DNA from 3 places in the Candidatus Allofournierella merdipullorum genome. Region 1 is predicted to be linked to each of the others. Evidence: predicted binding sites of a transcription regulator. Region 1 holds the regulator's gene; each other region holds the start of a gene.
What was found. Region 1 encodes HrcA, which represses chaperone genes, less so after heat shock. Its sites were predicted from a motif close to TGTTAGCACTCNNNNNNNNNGAGTGCTAACA; they were not measured.
Positions count from the first base shown of each region.

Region 2: a site for HrcA is predicted at 3,119-3,149, ahead of htpG (molecular chaperone HtpG). Genes of this name have one in related genera too.
Region 3: a site for HrcA is predicted at 4,618-4,648, ahead of ACMNAY_RS06720 (Hsp20/alpha crystallin family protein). Genes of this name have one in related genera too.

Region 1 covers NZ_DBFNWJ010000059.1:15,550-21,655, reverse strand. Annotated here, with positions in the region: gene ACMNAY_RS10970 (HAMP domain-containing sensor histidine kinase) at 1-17, opposite strand, end outside; gene ACMNAY_RS10965 (response regulator transcription factor) at 7-681, opposite strand; gene ACMNAY_RS10960 (AraC family transcriptional regulator) at 710-1,597, opposite strand; gene ACMNAY_RS10955 (hypothetical protein) at 1,797-1,991, shown strand; gene ACMNAY_RS10950 (uroporphyrinogen decarboxylase family protein) at 1,919-2,866, shown strand; gene ACMNAY_RS10945 (stage V sporulation T C-terminal domain-containing protein) at 2,984-3,526, shown strand; gene hrcA (heat-inducible transcriptional repressor HrcA) at 3,739-4,767, shown strand; gene ACMNAY_RS10935 (nucleotide exchange factor GrpE) at 4,764-5,351, shown strand; gene dnaK (molecular chaperone DnaK) at 5,432-6,106, shown strand, end outside.
Region 2 covers NZ_DBFNWJ010000004.1:32,273-38,378, forward strand. Annotated here, with positions in the region: gene ACMNAY_RS00875 (ABC transporter permease) at 1-733, shown strand, start outside; gene ACMNAY_RS00880 (ABC transporter permease) at 730-1,761, shown strand; gene ACMNAY_RS00885 (hypothetical protein) at 1,919-2,254, shown strand; gene ACMNAY_RS00890 (helix-turn-helix transcriptional regulator) at 2,244-2,435, shown strand; gene ACMNAY_RS00895 (tyrosine-protein phosphatase) at 2,451-2,957, shown strand; gene htpG (molecular chaperone HtpG) at 3,190-5,106, shown strand; gene ACMNAY_RS00905 (HdeD family acid-resistance protein) at 5,236-5,895, shown strand; gene ACMNAY_RS00910 (lysostaphin resistance A-like protein) at 5,906-6,106, shown strand, end outside.
Region 3 covers NZ_DBFNWJ010000038.1:19,757-25,862, forward strand. Annotated here, with positions in the region: gene polA (DNA polymerase I) at 1-20, shown strand, start outside; gene rimI (ribosomal protein S18-alanine N-acetyltransferase) at 22-459, shown strand; gene tsaD (tRNA (adenosine(37)-N6)-threonylcarbamoyltransferase complex transferase subunit TsaD) at 497-1,513, shown strand; gene ACMNAY_RS06710 (replication-associated recombination protein A) at 1,749-3,083, shown strand; gene ACMNAY_RS06715 (helix-turn-helix domain-containing protein) at 3,127-3,795, opposite strand; gene ACMNAY_RS06720 (Hsp20/alpha crystallin family protein) at 4,003-4,428, opposite strand; gene ACMNAY_RS06725 (PadR family transcriptional regulator) at 4,747-5,067, shown strand; gene ACMNAY_RS06730 (DUF2812 domain-containing protein) at 5,064-5,567, shown strand; gene ACMNAY_RS06735 (NADP-dependent isocitrate dehydrogenase) at 5,648-6,106, opposite strand, start outside.

The DNA of each region.
Region 1 (6,106 bases):
TTCTTTTTACCCTTCAAAACGGTACCCCAGCCCCCTTATCGTGCGGATGTAGCGGGGAGAGCGGGGGTCGTCCTCGATCTTGTCCCGCAGCTTGGAGATGTGCACCATCATGGCGTTCTCGTCCCCTTCAAAATAGTCGCCGGCGGCCCCCTCGTACAGCTGGGCCTTGGTGAACACCCGCCCCGGCGAGCGCATCAGAATGGCCAGTATCTTCGCCTCCATGGGGGTGAGGGGCACCGGGCAGCCCGCCTTTTCCAGCCGCATGGACGCCAGGTCCAGCGCCAGCTCGCCGCCCCGCAGCACCTCGCCTCCGGCCCGGGCGGCCCGGCGCAGCTGGGCCTTCACCCGCGCCACCACCTCCACCGGGTTGAAGGGCTTGGCGACATAGTCGTCCGCGCCGAGGTTCAGGCCCAGTATCTTGTCGTTGTCCTCGCTTTTGGCCGAGAGGATGAGGATGGGCATCTCGCTGAACCGGCGCAGCGCCCTCGTCACCTCATAGCCCGAAAGGCCGGGCATCATCACGTCCAGAATGGCAAGGTCCGGGCTTTGGGCCCGGGCTTTGGCCAGGGCCTCGTCGCCGTCCTCCGCCTCCAGCACCCGCAGGCCCTCCCCCTCCAGATAGAGGCGGAGCAGCGCGCGGATCTCGGAGTTGTCCTCGGCGATCAGGATCAGTGGAGTCATGGTGGTTTCCTCCTTTTGGGGGTGGTCTTTACCTTATTATATCGGGGCCGCCCTTCTGCAGGCCGAAGTAGCGGGTGGGGGCCACGCCCATTTTCTCCTTGAAGGTGGCGGAAAAATGGGCCAGGCTGCCAAAGCCCGTGTCCAGCGCGAGGCGGGTGAGGGGATAGTTCCCCCCGTGCAGGTCCATGAGCTCGACGGCCCTGTTGATGCGGAAGTAGATGAGGTAGGTGGAGAAGTTCATGTTGAGATGCTGCGAGAACAGCGCCGACAGCCGCCGGGGCGTTGCCCCGCAGTATTCCGCCACCTGGGCGGCGGTGATCTTTTCGGCGTAGTGCTGCTGGATGTACTGGGCGGCGGTCATCAGATGCCGGTTTTGCAGCGAGCTGACCGGCGCCACCCCCGCCCCCACCTGCCGGCTGAGCAGCAGGATGAGCTGGAAGAGGTAGAGGTCGCACATGCGTCGGTAGTTGGGCCGCTTTTGCTCCAGCTCCTCTTTGAGGTACAGCGCGCAGTCGTAGAACTGGGGGCTGGCCGTCTGCTTGAGAAAGCGGCGGCGCTTCATGGCCAGGTCGATGAGGAAATACAGCTCCCGGTCCTGCAGCGTGTCGGAAAACAGCCGCTGGAACACCTCGGTGTGAAAGTGGAGCTGCAGGATGCCGCACCCCTGCGGCCCCGCGTCGGAGCAGTGGGGGATCTGGGGATAGACCACCAGATACTCCCCCGGCGCCAGGGTGACGGGAGTGCGGAACAGGGTGAGGGTGATGCTGCCCCCGGTGCAGATGATGAGCTCCATCGTGCTGTGCAGATGGGTGGCGAAATGGTCGCCGGGAGGCAGGGCGCGCACCGCCGCGTTGTCCACGGCGTCCAGGGTGTCCCGCCCCAAAAGCACCGCCTGCAGGTATTCGTCCGCCGGCATCAGCCCGCCCCCCCTTTGCCGCTTGTTTCTCCTTGAATATACCACACTCCGCCCCGCCCGCACAAGGCCGCCGCCCGGCCGAATTTCTCCGTCAAAAAAAGCAAATCCCGCCGCCCCGGCTTCCGATTTTTGAAAACGCCGCCGCCCCGGCCGCGCTACAATAGAATCAAACCAACGACAGAAAAGGAGACGGTCTTGTATGACACAGCGGGAAAATCTGCTGGCGCTTCTGCGCCGCCAGCCCTACGAGTTCGTGCCGGCGGAGTTCATGCTCTGCCCCAGCCTCATCGAGGACTACCGCCGGGAGAAAACCAGCCCGAAATGCCCTATGAGGACTATTTCCAGCTGCCCTGGCGGCGGGTGGGCGACCTTGTGCCCGACGACACCGACCTGACCCGGTTTGAAAAATACCACGAAGGCCGTCTGAACGAGCGGGTGACCATCGACGAGTGGGGCGTGGGGCACGAGTCCACCCCCACCTCCATGCACATGACCAAGATGCTCTTCCCCCTGGGGGACGCGGAGGATGTGCAGGACATTCTGGATTACCCTCTGCCCACCTACTCGCTGAAAAACAACGCCGATCTGAAAGAGCGGGTCGAGGCGCTGCACAAACGGGGCATCGCGTCGGTGGGCAACATGCAGTGCACCATCTGGGAGACCTCCTGGTACATCCGGGGCATGGAAAACCTGATGATGGACATGATGACCGACGAGGAGATGGCCGCCGCCCTTCTGGACCGGGTGGCCGCCATGAGCACCCAGCGGGCCCTTTTGTACGCTAACGCCGGCTGCGACATCCTGTTTTTGGGCGACGACATCGGCATGCAGCGCAGCATCATGATGAGCCGGGAGCTGTACAACCAGTGGATCCAGCCCCGGCTGAAAAAGCTCATCGCCCAGGTGAAGGCGGTGCGGCCGGACATCATCGTGTTCTACCACTCCTGCGGCTTCATTGAGCCGCTCATCGACGACCTCATCGACGCGGGCATCGACGTGCTCAACCCCATCCAGAGCGAGTGCATGGATTTTGGTGAGATCTACGCCAAATACCACGACCGGCTGGTGTTCCACGGCACCATCGGCACCCAGACGGTGATGCCCTTCGGCACGCCGGAGGAAGTGCGGGCCGAGGTGTGGAAGAACCTGGACATCGCCAAGGAGGGCGGCCTGTTCGTTGCCCCCACCCACCTGCTGGAGCCGGAGGTGCCCTGGCAGAACATCCGGGCCTATGTGCAGGCCTGCCGCGACTACCCCCTTCATCGCTGACGCAGACGGCCCGGGGCCCTTTCAGGCCCCGGGCCTCTTTTTGCCCGCCGCTGCATATTTTTCCCCCGGATGCAAATACTACCAGCAGCCAATATCTGCATTGGGAGGAACCGACTTATGAAAGCAACCGGCATCGTGCGCCGCATCGACGAGCTGGGGCGGGTGGTCATCCCCAAGGAGATCCGCCGCACCCAGCGCATCCGCCAGGGAGACCCGCTGGAAATTTTCACCACCGGCGACGGCGAGGTCATCTTTAAAAAGTATTCGCCCATCGGGGAGATGGCCGCCTTCGCCGCCCAGTACGCCGAAGTTCTGCAAAAGAACCTTTCCCGCACCGCCATCGTCTGCGACCGGGACAGCGTCATCGCCGCCTGCGGCCCCGCCCGCAAGGAGTGCCTGGAAAAGCGGGTGAGCATCCCGCTGGAAAAGCTGATGCACGCCCGCCGCGTCTATCTGCACTCCGGCCGCGCCGAGGACTGCCAGTTCCCCTGCGAGGGCGCCGCCCGCCACATCCACATGGCCGTGCCCATCATCGCCGCCGGCGACGTGGCGGGGGCGGTGGCCCTTCTGAGCGACGAGAAGACCGCCGCTCCCAACCCGGAGGAGCAGAAGTCCCTCACCATTGCCGCCGCCTTTCTGGCAAAGCAGATGGAGAGCTGACGCGCCCCGCTTTTCTTCCTCATGCCCGCGCTTCGCCCCAAAGGGCACAGCGCGGGCTTTTTCGCTGGGCGGCGGGGTGTGTGAACAAACCATGAAACTTTGCGAAATTTTCGTACCACCCCCTTGACAGACGGATAAAATGGAGTACAATAAATTTAGCACTCGGGAGCATTGAGTGCTAAAACTTCAGAAAAGAGGTGGGCCGCATGGCAATGGACGATCGAAAGCAGCGAGTGCTGGAGGCCATTGTGGCCCTTTACACCCAGGGCGGTGAGCCGGTGGGCTCCGGGCTCCTTTGCCAGTATTTCGACATGGCGGTGTCCAGCGCGACCTTGCGCAACGAGATGGCCGCGCTGACAAAGCTGGGCCTTCTGGAACAGCCCCACACCAGCGCGGGCCGGGTGCCCAGCGCCAAGGGCTACCGCTATTATCTGGACAATCTGATGCGCCCCGCGCCGGGCCTTAGCGCCCGGCAGAAGGCGGAGATCGACCACATCTTCGCCGGGCTCGACTACGAGCCGGAACGGCTTGCGGCGGGCGCGGCGGCGGCGCTGGCGGATTATTCCGGCTTCATGGTGGCGGCCACCACCCCCCGGGCGGACGATCTGTGCATCGCCCACTACGAGGTGGTGCAGGTGGGCCGCTGCACCGCGGCGGTGCTGGCGGTGACCAGCGCCGGCGGCGTGCGCACCCGTGTGGCCCGGCTGGAGACCGACCTCACCAGTGAGGACGCGGCGCTGCTGGCCGATGTGCTGAACCGGGGGCTGACCTTCGTGGCCCCGGCAGACCTGACCGGCGCTGTGCTGGCGAACCTGGCCGCCGAGCTGGGCCAGCGGGGGCAGGAGCTCTACCCGGTGCTGAACGCCGCGGCGGCCCTGCTTCGGGAAGCCGCCCGCGCCCGCACCTATCCCCAGGGGCTGCAGTACCTGATGCGCTGGCCGGAACTCACCGGCCTTCTGCCCCGGGTGCTGGAACTTTTCACCGACGACGAACGGGCCGGAAGGCTCATCACCCCTCGCACCGGCCGCACCACCGTGCTGCTGGGCGAGGACCTGCAGCGTCCGCTGCCGGGGCTGTGCTTCATGAGCAAGCGCTACCTGGCCGGCGGCGGCCTCACCGGGGCCATCGCCCTGCTGGGCCCCCCCCGGATGCCCTTTGAGCAGCTGGTGCCCGTTCTTGACTATTTTGCCTTGAAGCTCGGCGAGTGCATGGCCGGCAAGGCACAGGAGGACCCGCAATGATGGACGAAGCCAACATCCGGCCCGAAGAGGCCGCCGAGACCACGACCCCCGAGGCCGAAACCGCCCCCAAGGCGGAGAAGGCCCCCGCGAAGGAAAAGAAAGAGACCAAGAAGGATCTGGAGGCCCAGCTGGCCGCCGCCAAAGCCGAGGCCGAAAAGGCCCGGGCCGAGGCGGATGAAGCCAAGGACCGGCTGCTGCGCACCGCCGCCGAGTACGACAACTTCCGCAAGCGCTCGGCCCGGGAGCAGGACGCCGCCTTCGGGGGCGGCGTAGCCCACGCGGTGGGCAAGATCCTCACCATTCTGGACACGCTGGAGATGGCCGAAGCCGCCCCCACCGCCGACGAGAACTTCAAAAAGGGCGTGACCCTGACGCTGGAAAAAGCAAAGGCCGCCTTTGAAGCCCTCAAGGTGGAGGAGATCCCCGCGCTGGGGCTGCCCTTCGACCCGGCGGTGCACAACGCGGTGATGCAGAAGCCCGCCGAGAACGGCGAGGAGAGCGGCACCGTTTTGCAGGTGTTCCAGAAGGGCTACAAACTGGGTGACAAGGTCATCCGCCACGCCACGGTCATCGTGGCCGAATAATCCCGCTGAAAAGGGCGAACGGCCCTTTCCCATATCAAAACATTCCATCCCATTTGAGTATAAATAAGGAGAGATATACTATGAGTAAAATCATTGGCATCGACCTTGGCACCACCAACAGCTGTGTTTCCGTCATCGAGGGCGGCGAGCCCGTCGTCATCGCCAACGCCGAAGGCGCCCGCACCACCCCCAGCGTGGTGGGCTTCACCAAGACCGGCGAGCGTCTGGTGGGCCAGGTGGCAAAACGCCAGGCCATCACCAACCCCGACCGCACCGTGAGCAGCATCAAGCGCCACATGGGCACCGACTACAAGGTGAACATCGACGGCAAGGACTACAACCCCCAGCAGATCAGCGCCATGATCCTGGCCAAGCTGAAGGCAGACGCCGAGGCTTACCTGGGCGAGAAGGTCACCGACGCGGTCATCACCGTGCCCGCCTACTTCAACGACAGCCAGCGTCAGGCCACCAAGGACGCCGGCACCATCGCCGGCCTGAACGTGCGCCGCATCATCAACGAGCCCACCGCCGCGGCTCTGGCCTACGGCGCCGACAAGGACTCTGACCAGAAGATCATGGTCTACGACCTGGGCGGCGGCACCTTCGATGTGTCCATCATCGAGATGGGCGACGGCGTGACCGAAGTTCTGGCCACCAACGGCGACACCCACCTGGGCGGCGACGACTTTGACCAGCGCATCATCGACTGGCTGGCCGACAACTTCCAGAAGGAGAACGGCATCGACCTGCGTCAG
Region 2 (6,106 bases), on a different contig from region 1:
GATCGCCGCCAACCTGGTCACCTGGATGTTCGACGGCAGCAACTACCGCAACCTGGTGGAGAACACCAAGAGCGGTTACATCTACAAGACCAGTTACAACGGCGTGCAGACCGCAAAATTCGGTCTGGACAAGCTGTTCCCCGGCTCGCAGGTAAACGGCGGCATTATCATTGCCATCGTCATTGCCATCCTGGTCTACATTCTGATGAACAAGACCACCCTGGGCTATGAGCTCAAGGCCTGTGGCGCCAACCGCCACGCCGCCCGCTACGCCGGCATTGGCGACAAGCGCAACATCGTTTTGAGCATGGCCATCGCCGGCGCGCTGTCCGGCGCCGCCGCCTCTCTTTACTATCTTGCCGGCAATACCGAGTTCTTCTGGTCCACCTACCAGACCCTGCCCGCCACCGGTTTCAACGGCATCCCCGTTGCCCTTCTGGCGGCCAGCAATCCCATCGGCGTCATCTTTACCGGCTGCTTCATGTCCATGCTGGACATCGTGGGTCTGCAGCTGACCAACCTGACGGCTTACAACGAGTACATCACCGATGTCATCATCGCCGTGATCGTCTACCTCAGCGCCTTCTCGCTGGTCATCAAGCTGTGGCTCAGCGGCCGCGGCAAAAAGCACAAGGCGGCCCCCGCGACGGCTGCCGCCCCGGCTCCCGCGCCGGATACACCGGCTGACGCTCCGGATGGAGCGCAGGACGCGAAAGGAGGCGAGGCGAAATGACCTTTCTGATCCAACAGACTCTGACCTATGCCGTGCCTCTGATGATCGTGGCGCTGGCGGGCGTTTTCGCCGAGCGCAGCGGCATCATCAACCTGGCTCTGGAAGGTATCATGATCTTCGGCGCCTTCATCGGCGTGCTGTTCGTCAACCTCACCCAGAAAGCGGGCGTCTTTGCCGAGGCAAAGGCCGCCGGCGACTGGGTGGCTCTGCAGGGCTTCATGGTGCTGGCCATGGCCGTTGCCGCTCTCATGGGCGCGGTGTTCTCGCTGCTGCTCTCCTTCGCCTCGGTGAACCTGAAGGCGGACCAGACCATCGGCGGCACCGCTCTGAACCTGCTGGCTCCCGCCCTGGTGCTTTTCTTCATCCGCATCATCGCCAACCAGAACACTCTGCAGATGGCCGAAGGCGACTCCGCCAGCTGGTTTATGATCAAGAAGAGCTTCTTCGGCTATGGCCGCGGCGATGAGATGGGCTTCTTCGGGCGCACCTTCATCGACAAGACCTATCTTGCCACCTACATCTGCATCCTGCTGTTCATCGTTCTGTCCATCCTGCTTTACAAGACCCGCTTCGGTCTGCGCCTGCGCAGCTGCGGCGAGAATCCCCAGGCAGCGGACTCTCTGGGCATCAACGTCTACGTTATGCGCTACGCCGGCACCACCATTTCCGGTGCGCTGGCCGGCATGGGCGGCTTCGTTTACGCCCTCACCACCGCCAACTGCGCCTCCACCGGCGACGTGGCGGGCTTCGGCTTCCTGGCCCTGGCCGTCATGATCTTCGGCAACTGGAAGCCCCTGAACATCGCCGGCGCGGCGCTGCTGTTCGGCCTGTTCAAGTGCATCGCCGCCTCCTACGCCAGCATCGACATCAACGGCGACGGCGTGTTCCTGCTGGCCGATCTGGGCATCAGCCCCCATTTCTACCGCATGCTGCCCTACCTTATCACCCTGCTGGTGCTGGCCTTCACGAGCAAGAAGAGCCGCGCTCCCAAGGCGGAGGGCATCCCCTACGACAAGAGCACCCGCTAAAGGCGGACACCGCTCAAAACAAGCTTCCTGCGGGCGCCGCAAACGCGGCGTCCGCATTTCTTTAAAACGAAATGTCAAAAACTCTTGACATATCATACTACCCATGATATGCTGATGATGTCAAAAGAATTTGACATTTTGAAAAGGAGGCAGCGCAATGGATCCTGTAACGCAAGGCATGTTCACGTGGGATAACTTTTTCCTGATTTTGTTCGGGCTTTTTCTGCTGGGCACCATCGCTCTGGATGTGGCCATGGTGGTCTCGCTGGTGCGGGTGGGGGATGAGCGCCGCCAGCTCATCGTCTGGAAGGCCGGGTCCTTCACCCTGCTCATCACGGTGCTGACCCAGGTGTTCGACGTGGTGGAGGCGGTGGTGCGGGCCCAGAAGCTGCAGTCCAACCCCTTTATCGACCTCAGCGTCACCGCGGTGACCTACTTCGTGGTGCTGCTGGTGTTAAAGAAACGGTACGGTGATTTTGAACGTGGAAAATAAGATTCGCGAAATGCGCCGGGAAAAGGGCCTTTTGCAGGAGCAGCTGGCCAAAAAGTGCGGTGTTTCCCGCCAGACCATCAACGCCATCGAGAACAACAAATACGACCCCACCCTGGCGCTGGCCTTCAAGCTGGCCCAGGAACTGGGCACCACCGTGGACGAACTGTTCACGCCGGGCTGAGAGGGAGGAGAGCACATGCACCGTTTTTTTGCCGCCACCAAAAACACCCGGGCCATCCTGCCGGGCTGTCTGCGCTACGTCCGCAGCGACGTGCCCTTGCGGGTGACGGAGGAAGAAAAACAGTGGCTCATAAGCAACAACATCACCACGGCGGTAGACCTCCGCACCGGGAAAGAGCGGGCGGCAAAGCCCTGCCCGCTGGAACAGGATGAACGATTTCATTACCTGCACCTGCCGGTGACCGGCGGCGATGTCCTTCCCGAAAGCCCTGCGTGGGTGGCCCAGTCCTACATCAACATGGTGGATGACCAGATGAAACGCATCCTGCAAATCATTTCCGAGGCGCAGACCAACGTGCTGTTCTTCTGCACCGCCGGCAAGGACCGCACCGGCGTGGTGGCGGCCCTTCTGCTGCGGCGGGCCGGCTGCTCCGAAGAATACATCCTGCAGGACTATCTCCTTTCAGGCCAGAATCTTGCCGACGACCTGGAAGCGTATGCCCAAGCAAACCCCCGGTGTTGATCTGGCAGTCATCACTCCCCGCCGCGAAACGATGGAGCAGTTCCTCCGTTCCGTCACACCTTAAAGAAGTTTGCCCCCGACCGAAGCGCGGGGGCTTTTTTGAACGCTTTTTAAATTTTGTGTGAAAGCCCTTGCTTTTTTGTGCAAAACGCGCTATAGTTAATTAGCACTCTGATATAAAGAGTGCTAAAATTATCTGATATGAGATTTGATATAAAGGGAGCGAACATACATGGCAGTGAAACAATTCAAAGCCGAAAGCAAAAAGCTGCTGGACCTGATGGTCAACAGCATCTACTCCAACAAGGAGATCTTTCTGCGGGAGCTCATCAGCAACGCCAGCGACGCCATTGACAAGCTCTATTTCAAAAGCCTCACCGACCACTCGGTGACCACCGCCAAGGAGGACTATAAGATCCACCTGACGCTGGACAAAGAAAAACGTACCATCACCATCACCGATAACGGCATCGGCATGACCAAGGAGGAGCTGGAAAAGAACCTGGGCACCATCGCCCGCAGCGGCAGCTTCGACTTCAAGAAAGAGAACAAAGCCGACGATATTGACATCATCGGCCAGTTCGGCGTGGGCTTTTACTCCGCCTTCATGGTGGCCAGCCAGGTCACGGTCATCAGCCGGGCCTTCGGCAGCGATACCGCCTGGAAGTGGGAGAGCAAGGGCGCCGAGGGCTACACCATCACCGAGGCGGACAAGCCCGAGGTGGGCACCCAGGTCATCCTGGTGGTGAAGGAGAGCACCCCCGAGGAAAATTACGACCGTTTCCTGGACGAGTACACCCTGGTGGGCATCGTCAAGAAGTACAGCGACTATGTGCGCTATCCCATCCAGATGTACCGGGAAAAGACCCGCCAGAAGGAAAAGCCCGCCGACGCCGGCGAGGATTACACCCCTGAGTACGAGACCTACACCGAGCTGGAGACCCTCAACAGCATGGTGCCGCTTTGGAAGCGCTCGAAGGGCGAGGTGACCGACGAGGAGTACAACCAGTTCTATAAAGATAAGTTCTACGACTTCACCGACCCCGCCCGGGTCATTGTGAGCCGCACCGAGGGCACCGCCACCTATAACGCCTTGCTGTTCGTGCCCGGCCGCGCGCCCTACGACTACTACACCCGCGACTACGAAAAGGGCCTGCAGCTCTATGCCAGCGGCGTGCTCATCATGGAAAAGTGCGCCGACCTTCTGCCGGACCACTTCAGCTTCGTCAAGGGCGTGGTGGACAGCCAGGACCTGAGCCTCAACATCAGCCGTGAGATGCTGCAGCAGGACGGGCGGCTCAAGCTCATTCGCACCAGCCTCGAAAAGAAGATCAAGAACGAGCTGAACGCAATGAAAACTGGCGACCGGGAGAAGTACGAGGAGTTCTTCAAGAACTTCGGCCGCCAGCTGAAATACGGCTGCTACGCCGACTACGGCATGAACGCCGACCAGCTGAAGGACCTGCTGCTGTTCTACAGCGCCAAGGAAAAGAAGATGGTCACCCTGGCCGAGTACGTGGAGAAGATGGCCGAGGACCAGAAGTTCATCTACTACGCCGCCGGCGATTCCGCCGACCGCCTGGCCAAGCTGCCCGCCGCCGAGATGGTGCTGGACAAGGGCTGCGACGTGCTGTTGCTCACCGAGGACGTGGACGAATTCTGCCTGCAGATGCTGCGCCGCTATGGCGAAAAGGATAAGGAGAAGGAGTTCAAGAACGTCTCTTCCGGCGACCTGGGCCTTGAGACCGAGGAAGAGAAGAAGGCCGCCGAGGAAAAGACCGAGGCCAACAAGCCCCTGTTCGACGCCATGAAGGAGGCGCTGGCGGGCAAGGTGGAGGCGGTGCGCCTGTCCACCCGGCTGAAGAGCCACCCGGTGTGCCTGTCCAGCGAAGGGCCCCTGTCTCTGGAGATGGAGAAAGTGCTCTCCGCCATGCCCGGTGCGGAGGGCGCGCCCAAGAGCCAGAAGGTGTTGGAAATCAACGCCGACCATCCCATCTTCGCCGCTCTGCAAGGCCTGCAGGAGAAGGGCGAGAGCGAAAAACTGGGCAAATACGCCCGCATCCTTTACGACCAGGCCCTGCTTATCGAGGGCCTGCCCATCGAGGACCCTGTGGCCTACGCCCAGGCGGTGTGCGAGCTGATGCAATAAAAAAGGTTCGGGGCGGCCCGTGGGGGCCGCCCCGTCTTTTGTTTGCGCCGCGAATATGGTATACTAAACCTATGGAACGCCAACAGGCAGAGCCTGAGAACGGCCCTGCGGGAAAGGACGGTCAAAACAATGACACATATGAAAAAGGGATTCCTGCTCTCGGCGCTGGCCTTCATGCTTCTGGGCCTGGCGCTGCTGCTCTGGCCGGAGGCCTCGCTGCGGCTGGTGTGCTACCTCTTCGGCGCGGTCATCCTCATCAAGGGTCTGCTGAGCGTCTGGGGCTATGTGCGGGCCGAAGAGCGTTTCTTCTTCGATTACTTCGGCCTTGTGTTCGGTGTTGCCGCCGCGGCGCTGGGCGTGTTCCTGCTCATCAAACCGGATACTGTGGTCTCGGTCCTGCCCATTCTGGTGGGCCTGTACGTCATCGTGGACGCGGTGGTGCGGCTGCAGTCCGCCTTTGAGCTGAAAGCCATGGGCTACGCCCACTGGTGGAGTTTCCTCGTTCTGGCGGGCCTGTCGGTGGTGCTGGGCATTCTGATGGTGGCCAATCCCTTCGAGACGGTGCAGCTGCTTGTGATGGCCATCGGCGTTATCCTGCTGGTGGAAGGCGCGCTGAACCTCATCAGCGGCGTCTACGCCGCTGTACTGGTGCGTGGCCTGGAGCGCACCGCCAAGGACGCCGCACGCCAGCTGGACAAGCTGACCGAAACGCTGGACGGCCGCCCCGCGCCCGGCAAGGACCGGCCGGTGGACGTGGACTACAAAGACCTTTCCGATGAGGACCGCTGAGGCCCTCCCCATGGGCGCGGCCCGCGCCGCCGCGTTGCGGCGGGCGGGAGCGGCCTGCGGCTGTGCCGCGCTGGGGTATCTGGCGGCGCGCTCGGTGCTCACCGCCCTGGCGAACGCCCTGCTGGCGCTGCGTGTGCCGGGGGCGAGCCTTGCCAACCCGGCGGGCACCGGCCTTGCGACGGCCATTCTGCTGCAGGCGCTGGTGAGCGCC
Region 3 (6,106 bases), on a different contig from region 1:
CCTGGCTGGAGGCCCACTGATATGGAACTTTCCGTGCGCCCCATGGCCGCTGCCGACACTTCCCGCTGTGCCGTCATCGCTGCCGCCGCGCCCGAACCCTGGGGTGAAGGCCAGCTTTTGAGCGAACTGGAAAGCCCCGCCGCCCGGTTGTTCGTGGCCGAGGGCGAAGGGGGCGTTCTGGGCTTCGCCGTGTTCCAGCTGGCGGCGGGTGAGGCCAGCCTCTACGCCCTCAACGTGGACCCCGCCGCCCGCCACAAAGGCGTGGGCGCGGCGCTGCTGACCGGGGCCCTCGCGGCCCTCAAAACCGAGGGCGCCGACCAGTGCTTTCTGGAGGTGCGGGCGGCCAACACCCCCGCCCTCGCCCTCTACCGGCGGCTGGGCTTTGCCTCCGCCGGGGTGCGCCGGGGCTTTTACCGCGACCCGCCCGACGACGCGGTGGTGATGACACTGACCCTGTAAGGTCGATTTTTGTATATCGATTGGAGTTTTATACGATATGTATATTTTAGGAATCGAGAGCACCTGCGACGAGACCGCCGCCGCGGTGGTGGAGGACGGACGAAAACTCGTTAGCAACGTGGTGGCCACCAGCGTGGCGGAGCAGGCGCTCTACGGCGGCGTTGTGCCGGAAATTGCCAGCCGCCGCCACATCGAGTACATCAGCGCCACGGTGCAGGCCGCGCTGGACGAGGCAAAGCTTTCCCCCGCGGACCTGGACGGCATCGCCGTCTCCTTTGCGCCGGGGCTTATCGGCGCGGTGCTGGTGGGGGTGAACTTCGCCAAGGGGCTGGCCTATGCGGCCCAGAAGTCCCTTGTGCCGGTGCATCATCTGCGGGGGCACATCGCGGCCCTCTATCTCACCCACCCGGATCTGAAGCCGCCTTTCCTCTGCCTTGTGGCCAGCGGCGGCCACAGCCACATCGTGCAGGTGCTGGATTACACCCATTATCATGTGCTGGGCCGCACGGTGGACGACGCGGCGGGCGAAGCCTTCGACAAGGTGGCCCGCACGCTGGGCCTTGGCTATCCCGGCGGGCCGGCCATCAGTAAGGCGGCCCGAAACGGCGACCCCAAAGCCTACAAACTGCCGGTGCCCCATGTGGACGGGCCTTACAACGTGAGTTTTTCCGGCCTGAAAACGGCGGTGCTGAACGCGGTGAACCAGGCGGAAATGAAGGGCGAGGCGTTGAACGTGGCGGACATGGCCGCCAGCTTCGAGCGGCGCATCGACGAAATTCTGGCGGAAAAACTGCTGGCGGCGGCGCAGGATACCGGCGCTTCCGCCATTGCCCTGGCGGGGGGCGTTGCGGCCAACAGCCTGCTGCGCTGCCTTGTGAACGAGGGGGCACAGAAACTGGGGGCGAAGCTCTATCTGCCCGAGATGCAGTTCTGCGGCGACAACGGGGCCATGGTAGCCGCACAGGGATTCTATGAACTCAGCGCGGGCAACGTGGCGAGCCTTGACCTGAACGGTCTGGCCACCCTTCCCATCGACTACAACGGCCCGGCCTGAAGCCGAGGTGGCACAAGAAAACTGCGGTTCTGCCTTGGGCAGAACTGCGCAGCACCAGGAAATGGGCGATTTTGATGGTAGCGCAAGGAAAAGTGCCGCAGGCACCCTTGGTGGTTGTCAAGGCACTTTGACGCTGCGATGCCGCAAAAGCGCCCTTTTCCCGGCGCTGTTTTCTTAAGGCACCCCGGCCTAAAGCCGGGCTGCTTTTCCATTGCGCAGAAAGGAGGAGTGCGAAGTGGAACAGACCACCCTGTTCGACCGCCCGCAGGACCGGCCGCTGGCCAGCCGGATGCGCCCGCGGGACCTGGACGAGTTCGCCGGGCAGCAGCATTTGCTGGGCGAGGGCAAGGTGCTGCGTCGGCTCATCGAGAGCGACCGGGTGAACAGTATGATCTTCTGGGGCCCGCCGGGCGTGGGCAAGACTACCCTGGCCCAGATCATCGCCCGGCGCACCCAGGCGGAGTTTGTGAACTTCAGCGCAGTGACCAGCGGCGTGAAGGAGATAAAGGCCGTGATGCAGGACGCGGAAGCCCGCCTGCGGCTGGGCCAGCGCACCATCCTGTTTGTGGACGAGATTCACCGCTTCAACAAGGCCCAGCAGGACGCTTTCCTCCCCTTTGTGGAAAAGGGGAGCATCGTGCTCATCGGGGCCACCACCGAGAACCCCAGCTTTGAGATAAACGCGGCGCTTTTGAGCCGGTGCAAGGTATTCGTGTTAAAGGCCCTCACCCCCGAAGATTTGACGGGGCTTTTGCGCCGTGCCCTCACCGACCCCCGGGGTTTTGGCGGCAAGACCATCGAAATGGAGCCGGAGGCATTGGAGCTCATCGCCAATTTTGCCAACGGCGATGCCCGCACCGCACTGAACACCCTGGAAATGGCGGTGCTGAACGCCGAGGAACAGGACGGAAAACTGGTGGTGGACCGGCCGCTGCTGGAACAGTGCACCAGCAAGAAGAGCCTGCTCTACGACAAAAAAGGCGAGGAACACTACAACCTCATCAGCGCGCTGCACAAATCCATGCGCAACTCCGACCCGGACGCGGCGGTCTACTGGCTGGCCCGGATGCTGGAGGCGGGCGAGGACCCCCTCTATGTGGCGCGGCGGCTCATCCGCTTTGCCAGCGAGGACATCGGCCTGGCAGACAGCCGGGCGCTGGAGATCGCGGTGGCGGCCTACCAGGCCTGCCACTTCAACGGCATGCCGGAATGCAGCGTGAATCTGGCTCAAGCGGTCATCTATCTCTCGCTGGCGCCCCGCTCCAATGCGGTATACAAGGCCTACGAGATGGCCAAGGCGGACGCGGAGAAAGTGCTGGACGAGCCGGTGCCTCTGGCCATCCGCAACGCGTCCACCCGGTTGATGAAAGAGCTGGACTACGGCAAGGGCTACGTCTACGCCCACGACACCGAAGAGAAGGTGGCGGATCTGGAATGCCTGCCGGAAAATCTGGCCGGCCGCCGCTACTACCTGCCCACCGACCAGGGCAGCGAGGCCCGGGCCGCGGAGAATCTGGCCCGGGTGATGGCCCGCAAGGCGAAGCTGAAACGCCGCCGGGAAAAGGGATAAACAAAAAAGCCGCGCGGTGTTTGAAACGCCCGCGCGACTCTTCTTATTTTCGGTAACGGCCCAGCACCGCCGCCAGCAGGTTCAGCGCCAGGGTGACGGCGCAGAAGAACACCACCACTGCCAGCAGCGTATCCATGGTGTCCATCAAGGCGGACCAATCTCCTTCCCGCACCTGGGTGAGGATGTCGGTAAACTGCACCGAAAGGGCTGCCAGAGCCAACCCCAGACTGAAAATGCAGCCCGCCGGGGTACACCGCCGCCGGGCCAGCTGCACCAGAGGCACGCTCCAGGCCCCCAGCCCCAGCAGCAGGCTCGCCACCGAGGCGGCCACGACCGGGCCGCTCACCGCCAGCACCCACACCAGGAGCACCGCCACCGCACCAAAAAGCCCCAGACAGGCGGCACACGTCCACCACAGCGCCCTTTGCCCGGCGCTACGGCTCTGGCGTGCCAGTGCCAGCGTCTGGGCCGCCGCCTCCTCCGCTTCCGGCAGGGGCTGCGGCTGGCGGCGGGCGGTCATCAGCTCGGCGAGGCTCACCTCCAGCGCCGCCGCCAGCGGTTCCAGGGTTGCCAGGTCTGGCAGGCCCACGCCCCGCTCCCAGCGGCTCACCGCCTTGTCGGTGAGATGCAGCCGCGCGGCCAGCTGAGCCTGGGTCAGCCCCAGCTCCCTGCGCCGCCCGGCGATGAAATCTCCCAATGTTTTTGCGTCCATCTTCTTCGCCTCCCGCGTCTATCGTAGCGGATACCGGGCCCGCCGGTCAACCGACGCTTCGTTTACCGGGTGAAAAGCGGATTTTTTAAGCCAAGAAATATACAAACCGACGAATTATTTTGTTATTTGCAATTCGTAAACAACAAAAAGGGGCGCCCGGCCAATTCGGCCGGGCGCCCCTTGCTTGCCATGGGGTGTTGTGGAACATCAGCCCTCGATCTGGATGGTGCGGGCCGCGGGAGCAACCTCGGCCTGCTTGGGCAGCGTGATCTCCAAAATACCGTTGGTGTAAGCAGCTTTGATGCCCTCGGTGTTGATGCCGCTGACATTGAAGCTGCGGCTGTAGGAGCCGTACTTGCGCTCACGGCGCAGGTAGTTGCCCTCGCCCTTCTCTTCCCTCTCGCTGTTGTGACGGGCGGTGATGACCATGGTGTCACCGTTCAGGTCAAGGCTGATGTCCTCTTTCTGGAAGCCGGGCAGCTCCGCCTCCAGCAGGTAGTGGTCGCCTTTGTCCTGAATGTCGCACCGGAACTGGCTCATGTCGCCAAAGCCGGTGAACAGGCTCTTTTCCATGTTGTCCAGATAGTTCCACAGACTATTTTCCTCACGGGTGAACGGAATCATGCCAAACATAATAAACTCCTATTCTCCGCGCACGAAGAGATTTGTTCTTGGCGGCGCTGTGTTTGCGCGGGCGCTGCGCCGCTTTGCAGGGGGCTTCGGGCCCCGGGGTTTTGCTACCGGTCCTCTTCCCTTCTGACGATTATTACTATACCCCTTCTTTTCGCATTTTATTTGTTCTTTTTGTGAACAAATTGTTAATTTTAGCACTCTGTATATTCGAGTGCCAAAAACCCAGATTCACCCCCCTCTTGACAATTATATCGGGTGCTGATATAGTTATATCGTAATCCGATATAACGTGAGCTTATATAGCAGGAGGTGCGGCCCATGGCGGAGAGTTTCGCCTTGACCGAGGCGTTTTACTACATTCTTCTTTCTTTGTATCAGCCGCTTCACGGCTACGGCATCATGCAAAAGGCCCAGGAATTTTCCGGCGGGCGGGTGCGGCTGGCGGCGGGCACGCTGTATGGCGCGCTGAACGCTCTGCTGGAAAAAGGCTGGATCGAGGCGCTGCCGGTGGAGGCCGGCAGCCGCAAAAAGGAATACCGCATCACCGCCGCAGGCAAGGCGGCGGTGGAGGCGGAACTTGCCCGGCTGGAGGAACTGGTGAAAAACGGCCGGGCCGTGACAAAGGAGGGGCAGGCATGAACAAGGTGGTGCACAAGGCATTTCTTTTGTGGGACTGGGAAAAGGAGGCCGCCTGGCTGAACGAGATGAGCCGCCAGGGCTGGCAACTGAAGCGGGTGGGCTGGTGCAGCTATGAATTCGAGCAGGGCGAGCCGGGCCGCTGGCAGTACCAGCTGGAAATGCTGCAAAAGAACGACCCGGACTACATTGCCTTTCTGGAAGACACAGGCATCCAGGTAGTGGGCAAACTGTTCAGCTGGGTCTATCTTCGGCGGGAGAACGACGGCACGCCCTTTGAACTGTTCAGCGACACGGATTCCATCCTCCGCCACATGGACCGGGTGCTCACCGTGTGTTATGTGATTGGCGGCGTAAACCTGTTTTTTGGCCTGACCGACCTTGCGGGCGGGTTCCCCCACACCCTGCTCAATCTGGGGCTAGGCGCGCTCATCTGTTTGGGGGCGCTGCCCCTGGCGCGGCGGCGTCACAAGCTGGCCCAAAAGCGGAAGATGCAGGAATAAAACTCAAAGCGGCCCCCGCGGGAAACTTCCCGCGGGGGCCGCTGTTTATTCTGGACCATACAAGCCTTTCGGCTTTCGCTTTACGCGCTCAGCTTCTCTTCCAGGTTCTTGCGGATGGCCTTGATGAACTCCTCGCTGGACACCGGCGTGGGGGTGATGCCCTCCGCCAAACCGCACAGATCCTTGGTCATCACGCCGCTCTCCAGGGTGTCGATGCAGGCGGCCTCCAGCTTCTTGGCGAAGTCCTCCAGAGCCGGGATGCCGTCCAGCTCGCCCCGCTTTGCCAGCGCGCCGGTCCAGGCAAAGATGGTGGCCATGGGGTTGGTGCTGGTGACCTCGCCCTTCAGATAGCGGTAGTAGTGGCGGGTGACGGTGCCGTGGGCGGCCTCGTACTCGTAGCAGCCGTCGGGGCTCACCAGCACGCTGGTCATCATGGCCAGGCTGCCGAAGGCGGTGGAGACCATGTCGCTCATCACGTCGCCGTCGTAGTTCTTGCAGGCCCAGATGAAGCCGCCCTCGCTGCGGATGACCCGGGCCAC